Regions from separate parts of the Paenibacillus sp. AK002 genome, predicted to be linked through region 2. Evidence: riboswitches for the same ligand, from Rfam matches in the RefSeq annotation. Region 2 holds a riboswitch; the other holds the start of a gene.
The links. Region 2 has a riboswitch for S-adenosylmethionine ahead of M1D70_RS26855 (methionine ABC transporter ATP-binding protein). Riboswitches for the same ligand answer to the same signal wherever they lie in the genome.

Region 1: another riboswitch for S-adenosylmethionine. It lies ahead of metA (homoserine O-acetyltransferase MetA); the one in region 2 lies ahead of M1D70_RS26855 (methionine ABC transporter ATP-binding protein).

The regions. Positions count from the first base shown of each region.
Region 1 is NZ_CP096377.1:5,602,973-5,610,037, reverse strand. It holds gene M1D70_RS25000 (HRDC domain-containing protein) at 1-315, shown strand, start outside; gene corA (magnesium/cobalt transporter CorA) at 469-1,404, opposite strand; SAM riboswitch class I at 1,846-1,974, shown strand; gene metA (homoserine O-acetyltransferase MetA) at 2,107-3,024, shown strand; gene M1D70_RS24985 (PLP-dependent transferase) at 3,049-4,233, shown strand; gene M1D70_RS24980 (aminotransferase class I/II-fold pyridoxal phosphate-dependent enzyme) at 4,230-5,450, shown strand; gene mqnC (cyclic dehypoxanthinyl futalosine synthase) at 5,616-6,749, shown strand; gene M1D70_RS24970 (putative sporulation protein YtxC) at 7,012-7,065, shown strand, end outside.
Region 2 is NZ_CP096377.1:5,977,578-5,984,642, forward strand. It holds gene M1D70_RS26830 (YuzB family protein) at 1-142, opposite strand, end outside; gene M1D70_RS26835 (NifU family protein) at 225-470, shown strand; gene M1D70_RS26840 (SDR family oxidoreductase) at 649-1,422, opposite strand; gene M1D70_RS26845 (MetQ/NlpA family ABC transporter substrate-binding protein) at 1,630-2,472, opposite strand; gene M1D70_RS26850 (methionine ABC transporter permease) at 2,539-3,207, opposite strand; gene M1D70_RS26855 (methionine ABC transporter ATP-binding protein) at 3,207-4,223, opposite strand; SAM riboswitch class I at 4,331-4,477, opposite strand; gene M1D70_RS26860 (Cthe_2314 family HEPN domain-containing protein) at 4,599-5,318, opposite strand; gene M1D70_RS26865 (hypothetical protein) at 5,344-5,550, opposite strand; gene M1D70_RS26870 (COX15/CtaA family protein) at 5,742-6,716, opposite strand; gene M1D70_RS26875 (thioredoxin family protein) at 6,966-7,065, opposite strand, start outside.

The DNA of each region.
Region 1 (7,065 bases), 370 kb from region 2:
GCGCGTACCTCGCTGTCGCGTCGGGATTTGGTCGAGGAATTGGAAGGGCTTGAGAAGGAAGGCTATGATACGGAGCAGCTGCTCCAGGTCGAATTGAACATGATGACGGCTGCGGAGCAGGAAAACGTATGGAAGGCGTTTGAAGAGTTGGGCGATACGTTTCTTAAACCTGTGTTACAGCGGGTATACGGACAGGGACAAGCCGAGAACGCAGAAGCAGAAGAGCTGGGGGGGACGGAAAGGCTGTATGAACGGCTTCGTCTCATACGGATCCGCTTTCGGCGGGATCAGCCCGGCAAAGCGAATGCCGGTTAATCTGCCTAAAACGAAGTCAGGACGGATTCTCCCCGTTGCAGGGAGATCCGTCCTGATGCTAATTCGCCGTGCTTGTAGATTAGGTTTTAGTTGCGGCGGTTCGCATGAACCGCTGTGTTCCGGCCAGTACTCTCCTCGTTTGACCAGGGTGTCTCATATCCAATCCTTTTTACGGAACAGATAAAACATGAGCGCGCCGGCAAAAACCATGATGCCGATAACCACATAATAGGAATATCTCCAATGAAGTTCCGGCATATACTCAAAGTTCATGCCGTAGATGCCCGTAATCAGCGTCAATGGAATAAAGATCGTTGTAATAGCGGTAAACACGCGCATGATTTCATTGGCCCGATTGGCGATACTGGATTGGTAGGCTTCCCGAAGGTTCCCCATGAGATCCCGATAGGTCTCGAACGTTTCGGAAATTTTAACGGCATTTTCATAGATATCGCTGAAGTATTTCTGCAGCTGGTCATCGATCAGCCGAAGATCTTTTTTGTTGAGCGTATTGATAACTTCCTTCTGAGGTCCAAGCACCTTTTTCAACCAAAGAATCTCGCTTCGCAGACCGATGATCTCGCTGAGGTGGGATTTTTTGGTATGCATCAGAATGTCTTCCTCCAGCTTTTCAATTCGCGCTTCTATTCGGTCCCCTACGGAGAAGTAGTTGTCCGTGACGAGGTCGATCAAGAGATAGAGGAAGCGGTCAGGCGTGCTGACTTCATCCTCCCAGAGAAGCGGTTTGACGGTGCGAAGCTCATGGATCTTTTGCTTGGTCACCGTAATAATAAAATGCCTGCCCAGGAAAACATTCAATGCCCGAAGGAAAATCTCTTCGTCGTCAAACCGGATGCTGTTCACGACGATAAAATAGTGGTTCTCGTATATTTCAATTTTGGGACGCTGCTCCTCTTCGCTGAGGCAATCCTCAACGGCAAGATCATGCAGGGAGAAGAGGGGCTGCAGTTCGGCTAAATCATCCACGTCCGCATCCAGCCAGTAGAAGCCGCTGGCCGGAGCTGTCAGCGTCATTTCGATGTCATCAACAGGGGTAAAAACGCCCGAATCGACCAACCGGATTTTCATCTGATATCACTCCTTTGTCTAATCCAAGCTGCTTAAGTCAAGCAGTTAAGGCACAGGATATCAGCCCACCGGTGTACGGGCATAAATCGAGGAAGGTTAGAATACGATAAAAAGCGCATGAAAAATAACGCTGCCCTCTGCCGGTAAGCTGATCTTGATCCTATGCGGTTGTGCGTCTTGTGCATCCAGTTTCTGGCTCGGGTCACCGTCCATCTTCCATGTCACCTCTTTCATACTCGGTTTTAAACAGTCTTGTCTAGTATAACGCCGGGTGTAGGACCTTTCAAGTGAAATCCGGAGCTGTCCAAGGGCCATGATATAGGGTATGGAAACCTTTGGTGAAGTGTGACAAACTCATGAAAAGGTTCTTGACGAAAAATTGAGGATGATTTAAAGTAGGTATCAATTACGAAACAATTCCAAACAACTGAATAAAGCGAAATCTTATCAAGAGCAGGTGGAGGGACTAGCCCTATGAAACCCGGCAACCGGCGGCAACATCGCACGGTGCTAATTCTTGCAGGAGATACGACGATTGTATAAGCCGTCGTATAGCCTGACAGATGAGAGAGGCGCATTGTGATACGTATATGATGACCTTTCTCTACTTCGAGAAAGGTCTTCTTGCGTTTATACAGTCTAACGCTCTTTCTCACAGCTTTATGGATGTATCATTTCATATTTCGAAGGAGTGAGCCTCAGATGCCAATTAAAATTCCGGATGCCCTGCCGGCAAAGGAAGTTCTGGCTGGAGAAAACATTTTTGTCATGGATGAGAGTCATGCGTTTCATCAGGATATCCGCCCGCTGCGGATTGCGATCCTCAATTTGATGCCAACCAAGGAAACGACGGAGACCCAGCTGCTGCGATTGATCGGCAACTCCCCGCTCCAGGTGGATGTCGTCCTTCTTCACCCGAGCTCACACGTATCGAAGAATACGTCGGCCGAGCATTTGAAATCATTTTACAAAACCTTTGAAGAAGTGAAGAACCGTCGTTTTGACGGCATGATCATTACTGGAGCTCCGGTCGAGCAGCTGGAGTTCGAAGAAGTGAATTATTGGGATGAGCTTACTGAAATTTTTGAATGGACCAAGACGCATGTGACCTCTACGCTCCATATCTGCTGGGCATCGCAAGCCGGGCTTTATTATCATTACGGCGTGCCGAAATACAGCCTCGAGGAAAAATGCTTTGGCGTATTTCCGCATACGATCAATGAAGCGTGTACCAAGCTGCTCCGCGGATTTGACGAAATGTTCTTTGTTCCGCATTCCCGTCATACGGAAGTTCGGCGCGAAGACATTGCAGGCGTGGACGATTTGGTCATCCTGTCCGAGTCCGAGGAAGCAGGGATTTATTTGGTATCCAGCCGGGACGGCAAGCAGATTTTTGCCACAGGGCATTCCGAGTATGATGCGGACTCCCTGAAATGGGAGTATGACCGGGACGTTGCCAAAGGCATGGACATTGCGCTGCCGCGCAACTATTATCCGAACGACGATCCAACAAGAACACCTCCGTCCATATGGCGCGCGCATGCAAACTTATTATTCACTAATTGGCTCAATTACTATGTATATCAGGAAACGCCATATGATATCGGTCCGCAAATTTAACCGCGTACGGGAGGAGAGTTTGTGATGGAGAAGAAACCTTTGAATATAGAGAGCCGGCTGGCACAGATCGGATCGGTGCAGGAACCGGTAACGGGAGCAGTGAATTTTCCGATTTATCAGGCTACGGCATACCGCCATCCTAAATTAGGCCAGAGCACGGGGTTTGATTATGCCCGCACCAAGAATCCGACCCGTTCGGTACTAGAGGATGCCTGCGCCGAGCTGGAATCCGGTGACGCCGGCTTTGCCTGCAGCTCGGGCATGGCGGCCCTTCAGACGATTTTTGCGCTGTTCGGTCAAGGCGATCACCTGATTGTATCGCTCGATCTGTACGGAGGGACGTACCGGCTGCTGGAGCGGATCATGTCCAAGTTCGGGGTAACGGCGACCTACGTGGATACAAACGACTTGGATGCGCTGGAAGGATCCAGACAACCGAACACGAAGGCCGTATTTATCGAAACGCCGACGAATCCGCTCATGATGATTACGGATATCGAAGCCGTCTGTACATGGGCAAGACGCCATCAATTGATCAGCATCGTGGATAATACGCTGCTAACCCCGTATTTCCAGAGACCCATCGAGCTTGGGGCGGATATCGTCATACATAGCGCCACCAAGTATCTGGGAGGGCATAACGATGTGCTGGCAGGCATCATCGTGACGAAGGGCAAAGAATTATCCGAGGAGATGGCCTTCCTTCATAACTCCATCGGGGCGGTGCTGAGTCCTTCCGATTCCTATCAGTTAATGAGGGGTATGAAGACGCTTGCGCTTCGCATGGACCGGCACGAATCGAATGCAACTGCGGTGGCAAGCTTTTTGACAACCCACCCGGCGATCGGAGAGGTGTATTACCCTGCTCTGCCGGATCATCCGGGGCATGAGATCCAGAATCGCCAATCCAGCGGCAACACGGGCATCTTCTCCTTCAAGGTGAAGGACGCCCGCTATGTCGAGCCCGTGCTGCGGCACATCAAACTGATTGCATTTGCAGAAAGCCTCGGAGGCGTCGAGTCCCTAATGACATACCCGGCGGTCCAGACCCATGCGGACATCCCGCTTGAGATTCGGGAAGCGATCGGCGTGGACGACCGCTTACTCCGGTTTTCGGTCGGCATCGAGCATGCGGATGACCTGATCGCGGATTTGGGTGCTGCGCTGGGCGCGGCTATGGCAGAAGTGGAAGGGAGCACGGGAGCATGAGCATCGATAAAGGTCCATCCGGCTTGGAAACGCAAGCTAAGCAGGTATCAGCAAAACGCGGACACGATGAAGAACTCCGTTTCGAGACGAAACTATTGCATTTCGGCGGGGAAATCGATCGCGCAACCGGCGCTTCAAGCGTTCCGATCTATCAAGCCTCGACGTTTCATCATGAAGACGTCTTTAACCCGCCGCTGCACGATTACAGCCGATCCGGCAATCCGACGCGGCAGGCGCTGGAAGATTATATCGCCCTCTTGGAAGGAGGCGTTCGCGGCTTCGCTTATGCTTCCGGCATGGCGGCGATCTCCAGCTCGTTCATGCTGCTGTCCGCGGGCGATCACATGATCGTGACGGAGGATGTATACGGCGGAACCTACCGCCTGCTGACCAGCATACTGAGCCGTATGGGCATCGAGAGCACCTTCGTCGACATGACCGATCTGGATCAGGTGAAGGCGGCCCTCAAACCGAATACAAAAGCGGTTTATATGGAAACCCCTTCGAACCCGACCTTGAAAATTACCGACATCGGCGCCGTCACGGATTGGGCGAAGGAGCAAGGCCTGCTTACCCTGCTGGACAATACGTTCATGACGCCGTTCTATCAGCGCCCGATCGAGTTCGGCGTGGATATCGTCATCCACAGCGCAACCAAATTCCTTGGGGGACACAGCGATGTGCTGGCAGGTCTCGCCGTAGCCAGAACCCAGGAGCTGGGAGACCAGTTGAAACAGCTGCAAAATGGTTTGGGCACGGTGCTTGGGGTCCAGGATTCCTGGCTCCTTATGCGGGGCATGAAGACGCTCAGCACTCGGATGGCCCACTCCGAGCAGAGCGCGGCCAAGCTGGCGGCCTGGCTGCAAGGGAGAAGCGACATTGAGCAAGTGTATTACCCCGGCCTCTTGAATCATCCGGGACGGGAAGTCCATGAGAAGCAGTCGAGCGGTTACGGCGCGGTCATCTCCTTTGACGTCGGCTCAGGCGAGCGTGCGAAGCAGGTGCTGAACCGCGTGAAGCTGCCGCTGGTAGCCGTCAGCCTGGGAGCAGTGGAGAGCATCCTGTCGTATCCGGCGATGATGTCCCATGCGGCCATGGGCGAGAAGGTTCGGCATGAGCGCGGCATTACCGACGGTTTGCTCCGCTTCTCGGTCGGACTGGAGGATGTGGATGACCTGATTGCCGATTTGGACCAGGCCTTTTCTACCAGCAACTAAAGATTTTTAAGAAGCAATGAACCTCATCTGAAGATTTGCCAAATCATAGAATTCGGCATCCTGTCACGGACGGGATGTCGTTTTTAATGGCGGAATGTGGTAGGATGGGAAAGACGAAGTTTTACTGGTGATTTGTATTTTGTGTTAAGTAGGGAGGCTGCAAGAATGAGTGCGGTAAACCGTATATTGGATAAAGCTTTACGCGGTGAGCGTTTAAATTTGGAAGATACCGTGACCCTTTTTGAGAGTGATGAGATCGAGAAGATTGGCCATGCGGCGGATGTGATGACCAAGCGCCTGCATCCGGATCCCATCACGACGTTTGTTATCGGCCGGAATATCAACTATACCAACATATGTGACGTATTCTGCCGTTTCTGTGCTTTTTATCGCAGACCCGGCTCTTCCGAGGGCTATGTTCTGCCGGATGAGACGATTTTCCAGAAGATTCAGGAAACCGAGGACGTGAACGGCACTGAAATTTTGATGCAGGGCGGAGTCAATCCGGATTTGCCTTTCAATTATTATACGGATCTGCTTCGCAACATTAAGAAGCGGTTCCCTAACATTACGATGCATTCCTTCTCCCCGGCGGAAATCATGAAGATGGTGGAGATCTCCGGGCTCACACTCGAAGAGGTGATGCGCGAGCTTCACAGCGCGGGTCTGGATTCGCTGCCGGGCGGCGGCGCGGAGATTCTGGATGATCGCATCCGCAAAAAAGTCAGCCGTTTGAAAGGTACATGGCGCCAATGGATGGATGTCATGCAAACGGCCCATAAGGTCGGAATGAACACGACGGCTACCATGGTCATCGGTCTTGGCGAAACGATGGAAGAACGGGCGCTGCACATGCTTCGCGTACGTGACGCACAGGATGAATGCATCCAGAACGGGTATGACTCCAAAGGCTTCCTGGCCTTCATTCCGTTTACCTTCCAACCGGACAACACGAACCTCAAGCGCGAGCGCGAAACGCCGGAAGCGTACCTGAAGACGGTAGCCATCGGCCGGCTTGCGATCGACAACGTGCCGAACCTGCAATCGTCCTGGGTAACGATGGGGCCTGAGATCGGCAAGCTGTCGCTCAGCTACGGCTGCAACGACTTCGGCAGCACGATGATGGAGGAGAACGTGGTGTCTTCCGCAGGCGCCGTGTACAAGGTCAACATTGAGTCGATTATCCAATTAATCCGCGAGACCGGCAACATTCCGGCTCAGCGCAACACCCGGTATGATATTCTTCGCGTGTTCGAGGATAACAGCACCGTGGAGCGCGACTTCGTGATGCAGAACTAATCGCATAACTTATAATCCGCAAGACGGGCCGACTCGGCCCGTTTTTTATTTAGATATCAGAAAATATAAACTCCAAAGCACGAACCTTTCTGATATCGCAATAAAAAATTACTGAAAAGAGCGGCAGGCCCTTCATGGAATGTGCGTTGATAAACATTTTTAATATGCGCGCCGGGACTTGCTTGTTTTTCCAAGCAGGAGTTCCGTATATCCCCGAGCGGGTCCCCATATACTGAAAAGGGAACTCGAAAGGAGTGATTCCATGGAACTGTTCAGCATTTCTGTCGGTACGCGGACGGAAGACGAGAAAAAGGCG
Region 2 (7,065 bases):
AGGGCATCAAATAGCACTGGCCGCAGCTGGTCAGGCAGCCATATTCGATGACCTGGCAATCGTACTTGCCTTCAAGCGTCTGCAGCACTTTATCCGTGCCGAAATAGGAATTGCTTGTGCAAAACTCAATGATAATGGACATTGTTATTAGACCTGCCTTAAGATTGGCATTTTATTTTGCCGGTTTATGTACTATAATATAGGGAGGAAAGGAGTTGAACAAGATGAGTGAAAACACGCAAACCACTGTATATGATGAAGTGGCTGAAGTGCTTGATAAACTTCGTCCGTTCCTGCAGCGCGACGGCGGTGACGTGGAACTGGTTGACGTTGAAGACGGCATCGTTAAGCTGAAATTGATGGGTGCATGCGGTAGCTGCCCAAGCTCCACCATTACTCTGAAAGCAGGGATCGAGCGCGCCCTGGTTGAAGAAGTAGAAGGCATCCAAGAAGTAGTTCAAGTATTCTAAATCTTCTTTAACTATAAAGAGTCTTGGTTTCCCTCGCGGGACCAAGACTCTTTTTTTGAGAGAAGGTATAAGTTTTCACCGAAGCGTTAGCAATTCTTGAATCGCATTATATGTTATGGGTCCCCGCAAAGTATTTGGAATAAGTTTCGAAGCACAGACTCCACTTTGTGGGGTTGTTTTATTCCGGCTTGATTAACGGGCGAATCGGGTCCAGCCCGCCGGATATATCCATAATATTGCCGGTTATGAAATCCGATTTATCCAGGCATAAATATTCGATCACCCTGGCGACGTCCTCACCGCTGCCCGATCGTCCGCGAGGAGTCAACCCGTCCTGAATGCCGGATACTTCATCGATGGTTTTCTCTTTGTTCGCACCGCGGATATCCCCCGGACAGATCATATTCACGGTGATCCCATACGGCCCCTCTTCCACGGCCAGCGTCTTCGTAAAGGAGACCAGGCCCACCTTCGCAGCCGCGTAGGCGGAGCGTTGAGGCCATGCGCGGGCTTCACCGGCATGCCCGAAACCAAAGTGGATGATGCGTCCCCATTTTTTCTCCCGCATGGCAGGCAGAACGCGATGGTCCAGCAGCATGACGCCGGTTAAATTGCCATTTACCATATGTACGATTTCGTCGCGGCTGTACTCCGAGAACAGACGGCGTTCCCGGATGAACGGTCCAGCATTGTTAACCAGGATATCGACGCTGCCCAGCCGCTCCTCCGTCTGATCCACCAATGAATACAGCTCAGGCTCGCTGGCGATATCGGCTTTAATTGCGATGGATTTCACGCCAAACCCCTCGATTTCACGGGAAAGCGCCTCCGCTTCATCCTTGCTGTTCACATAATTTATGGCTATATGACATCCCTGCCGGGCTAACGACATTGCCGTCATTTTTCCCAAACCTGTCGCACTGCCTGTAATCAGCGCCACTTTTCCCTTCAAGGCTTTCCCTCCTCAGATGGATATCCTTCCTTCAGTATAAAAGATTTGATAAGGCCGAACAACTTGCTTCCGACCAGGAATGGCCATTCGACAGAAAAAGAAAGAAAAAAGGGCCTATCCGCAAAGACCAATGGGTCTCTTGGATAATGCCCTTTCTTCACATATACGATGAATTCATATACTACATATCGAGCTTTACTGCTCGAATTAGAATGCCGGGATGACGGCACCTTTATACTCTTCTTCAATAAAAGTTTTCACGTCCTCGGAAGTCAGCGCTTTCGCCAGTTTTTGGATGGCGTCGGAGTCCTTGTTGTCCGGACGGGCTACCAGCAGGTTGGCATAAGGATTGTCCTTGTCTTCGATGAAGAGCGCATCCTTCGTTGGGTCCAGTCCCGCTTCCAGCGCGTAGTTCGTGTTGATGACAGCCAGATCCAGCTCATCCAGCATACGCGGCAGCATGGCGGCTTCAACTTCCTTGAACTCCAGGTTCTTCGGATTTTCCACGATATCCTTGGCGGTTGCTTCCAGCTTGCTTTCGTCGTTCAGCTTAATCACGCCGTTCTTGGACAGCAGCGTCAATGCACGGCCAGCATTAGAAGGATCATTCGGAATGGCTACAACCGCTCCATCCTTCAGGTCATCCACAGATGTAATGGTTTTGGAGTACGCACCCAGCGGCTCCACGTGCACGGCGATCACGGACTCCAGGTTCAGCTTGCGCTCTTTGATTTCGTTATCCAGGTAAGGCTTGTGCTGGAAGAAATTCGCGTCGATTTCTTTGGAATCCACTTGCGTATTCGGCAGCACATAATCCGTGAATTCTACGATTTCCAGGTTTACGCCCTCTTTTTCAAGCGCAGGTTTGATATGCTCGAGAATCTTGGCATGCGGTGATGGCGAAGCCCCTACTTTCAAGGTTACGGTCTCTTGACCGCCGCCTCCCGTTGTTCCCCCTGGCTCGGATGCGTTATCCGCAGGCTTGCTGCCGCATGCAGCCAGCACCGTAACCAAGGTCAAGCTGATCAATGCCAATGTCCATTTTTTCATTCTAAAACTCTCCCTCCGAAAAATATATTATCTATATATTGTCTTTCTTGAAGCCTCATCAATCCGTTATTTTCTTGTAAAATGCCGCACCAGACGATCTCCTGCCATCTGCAGCAGCTGGACCAGGACAATCATCAGCACGACAGCCAGAATCATGATCTCGGTCTCATAACGGTAATAGCCATACTTGATGGCCAAATCCCCTAAACCGCCGCCCCCGACTTGACCGGACATCGCGGTGTAAGATACCAGGGTTACAATCGTGATGGTCATCCCGGCAAGCAGGCCCGGACGCGCCTCCGGAAGGAGCACCCTCCATACGATTTGGCTTGTCGAAGAGCCCATGGCATGAGCCGCCTCAATCACGCCTTTATCCACTTCATTCAAAGCCGTTTCCACGAGCCTTGCAAAGAATGGAGCAGCGCCGATCACCAGCGGCGGAATGGTGCCCAGCACGCCGTACGAAACGCCTACGATCGACTTCGTAATCGGGATCATCGCCACGATCAGGATGATGAACGGAACCGAGCGCAGAATGTTTACAATGAACGACAGAATCGTGTAGCCGAAGCGTACCAACCCGGACGTGGACCTTGCGGCCATGTAGAGCAGCACGCCGACAGGCAGTCCGATGATGAAGCTGAACAAGGCCGAAGCTCCCAGCATCCGCAGGGTATCCAATGTTGCCGTCCATATCTCTTTCCAGTCGATCTGGGTAAAATCAAGTCCGAACATCAATGAATCACCTCCACGTCTAGTCCTTGTTCAAGCAGCTTCCGGATCGTATCTTCAATCGAGCGCTCTTCCCCTTCGAAACGGACGATGAGCTGGCCGTAAGGCGTATCTTTGATCGTAGAGATCGTACCCTGCAGAATCGCAAAATTCACGCCCGTCTCATGAACGGTATGCGACAGGATCGATTCGTACGTTTTCGATCCCAGGAACGTGATTTGAACCGCTCTTGAGGGGCCGTTTACCTGACCCTGCATAGCCAGCCGCAGCGCTTCGCCGCTGTCCATCTCCTGGCGGATGAATTCCTGCGTCACTTCATGCTTCGGCTTCAGGAACACTTGCGTTACCGGTCCTTGCTCTACGATGCCGCCCTGATGAATAACGGCGACCCGGTCGCATATGCTCTGAATGACATGCATCTCATGGGTAATCAGCACGATCGTCAGATGAAACTTTTTGTTAATGTCCAGCAGCAGGCGCAGAATCGAATCCGTCGTTTGCGGGTCAAGGGCCGAAGTGGCCTCGTCGCACAGCAGCACTTCCGGATCGCTCGCGAGCGCTCTGGCGATGCCCACCCGCTGCTTCTGGCCCCCTGACAGCTGGGACGGGTATTTGTCGCGATGCGCCTCCAAGCCGACCAAAGCCAGCAGCTCGGATACTTTACGCTCCAGTTCGACCTTCGGCGTCTTGATCAGACGCAGCGGAAACGCAATGTTATCGTACACCGTCGCGGAAGACAGCAGGTTAAAGTGCTGAAAAATCATACCGATTTTACGGCGCTCCGCCTGAAGCTGCTTCTTGCCGAGCGACGTCAAATTTTTGCCGTTCACCCACACCTCGCCCGAGGTGGGACGCTCCAGTAAATTGATGCAGCGGATCAATGTACTTTTCCCTGCACCGGAGTGTCCGATCACTCCGAAAATTTCTCCTTTTTCAATCGACAAATCCAATTCGGACAACGCAGTTGTTAATGACCCGGCTTTTCCGTACTGCTTCGTCAATTGCTTGAGCTCAATCAATCCGATAATCCTCCTTTTTCCTTAGCTTCATATCTATTTACCCAAAAGAAAAGAGCCTCTTTTTGTAGAATCAAAAAGGGCCCTCTTTACGTAAAAGTCAACGCCTTTTCTCATCTGTCAAAGCTGAAGGTATCCCATAGCTTTGAAGGAATTAGCACCATGTCACTTCAAGCGTCATCGCATTAAGCAATGGTACGCAAGAAGTCGGTTGCCGGGCTTCATCGGGCCTGTCCCTCCGCCTCTCTCGATAAGAAAACATCGATATGAAATTTTTCCGATTAAATTGATCTGATTTGATAACATGTAATGAATGCAATAGTTAGTATAGATTCTTTTCAGGCTTTTGTCAAAAGGAATTTCATGGCGATTTTGTGCCTAAGCCCGCACACCATTTTCAGTCCACAGCTTGTTCGTATATTTATACGAGGCGGCCAGGCTGCGGCATACCATATCGATGCCCTGTTGGAGATCGTCCAGGTGCTTGTCGATATCCTCCAGCTCGATTTTGTCGGACAGTCCTTGATGGCGCTGCCACAAATCATCCTGCATCTCGGAGTTCATGTAGTGAATTTCAGCATTGCGCCTTTTGCGGAGCGCGTTCAGCGGTGCTTTGTAGCGATCCTTGATCGCTTCCAGCTCTTCAGCCAGCTCACCGTGGGCCTTAAGATATTTGAACTGCCGCAGGACCGTAAAATAAGAAAAATGCGCCTTTACCTTGGAGGTATGCAGATCAAACAAATCGTTCAGCACCGTGCCCAGCTTGTCAAGGATCGAGAATACGCGGATGAAGCCGTTTTTGTAAAAATACACATATCGTTGATATTCCCCTTGCTCCTGAATCGACATATCATCGATGTAACCCGATTTGACCGATTGACTGAAATGCTTGGCCGCATTCCAGCTCTGCTCCAGCTCATCCAGGGAGACGATCAGTCCCCGGGTCCAAATCTCCAGCTTGCGAAAATCATGCGTCGGATCTTGATTTTTATCCATTTCCTTCTGCAGCAGCCGGGTTGTCTTAACCATCGATTCGATGGCTTCCTCAAGCAGGCCGTTGTTCTGCCGGGGCTGTTCCCCAAGTAACATTCGAAGCATGGCGGTACCCCCTCGCGTCATCAGATTAATCTTGGTTCTTGATCTCGATAGTGCCAATGCCAATATAGTCATTCCAGCGCTCAGCGGCCGTCTTCACGGCGATATCCTCGCGCGGGGGCAACTCATCCGGATCGCCATCAGGCCCTTCGGCATCCCCTTGACTGTCATCATCTGCTGCGCCAATCTGGGCTCGTCCTGTTAGGATGCCCCCGAAACGGGAAGACAACTCCATAGCATGGAGCGACTTGTGATTCTCCGGTGTTATTAAATATAAACAAATTCGTTGCCTTATCAAACCTTTTCGATACGGCTGCCGGCAGCACCTTTCTATACAACAAAGCCCTCGAACTCCGGTCCGGGGACTTTGCATGCAAGAATGCCATAGAATATTCAATATCTTTGCGGATTAATTGGCGTTCTTCCTTATACGATCTTTTCGCGGGGCACGTCGTGGCCCTTCCGTATTTCAGCTTCGAGCGGCTTGCTGAGCTGCCATACCCGGACGCTTAAATAACACAGTACGCCGAACAGCGCCGAGATCAGCAGCGTATGACCCAGTGCGGAGAATACGTAAACTTCCTCGTTATGCATCGTAGCCATAATGAGGGCGCCGCTGAACACCTGCAGCAGGCACAGCACGGTTGCCGAAATGCCCAGCATCTGGATCTCCCGGTTATCGCGATTGCGCCAATATGCAAAATGCCCCATCACCGCCACCACGATCAGCAGCAGAAGCGCGGCCACGCGGTGCATAAAGGCGATGCCGACCCCTCCGCTCAGCTCCGGTATCACTTCTCCGTTACACAACGGCCAGCCGGAGCAGCCTTCCCGGGAATCCGTATGGCTGACGAATGCACCGATATACACCACGATGTAGCTGTACAAAGTCGTGCCCCAGACCAAATTGCGGAAGCCCTTGCCCACCCGCGGCAAACGCTCCAGGTCAGCGGGCCCCTTCGCTTGTTCGATTCGGCGCATGCCCAAAGCCAGCATGACCGAGCTGGCAAAAGCAATCAGCGAGAAGCCAAAATGCAGCGCCATGATCGCCGCCGATTGAGGTTTAACCACCGCGAGGGCACCCATGATTGCTTGTACCACGACGAATATCGAGGTTCCGATGACGTAAGCCATCAAATCCCGGCGGTCCCGCTTGTACTTCCAGAACGCAATCAGCGAGGCCAAGGCGGCCAAGCCGGCCATTCCGCTTACGGCCCGGTGGGAATATTCGATCATCGAGGACACCGTGTAAGCGGGAACAAATTTACCGTTGCACAGCGGCCACTCTTGGCCGCAGCCAAGCCCCGACCCCGTCTTTGTCACAACCATGCCCCCGAAAGTCGCGCAGAACATAATTAAGCATGTTATGTAACTCAGCCACTTTAATTGTTTATCGTTCACTTATCTCACCTGCTGCTCATAATCATTCACTATTCAAAACCTATACAGGATCGCATCATATACAGTCCACATTTCATTATACCTGATTCTGCAGCCCCGGTCACTTGAGCGATTGTGACAAAATGTTCAAAAATGAACAAAACCTTCATGCTCAAGGTACTTGACTTCGCAATTCCCCTCATAATATCCAATGTAAAAACAACACCGCCGCCCGTTATAGCTCAAAGGCGGCGGTGCTATCGTCACTGCTCACTTGTGAATCGTACCGTATACGTCTACGGCACGCTGCAGGAAATCTTCAATCTCCTCGCGCGATTTGCGGAGTTTGTTAACGTAGCGAACCAGCTCG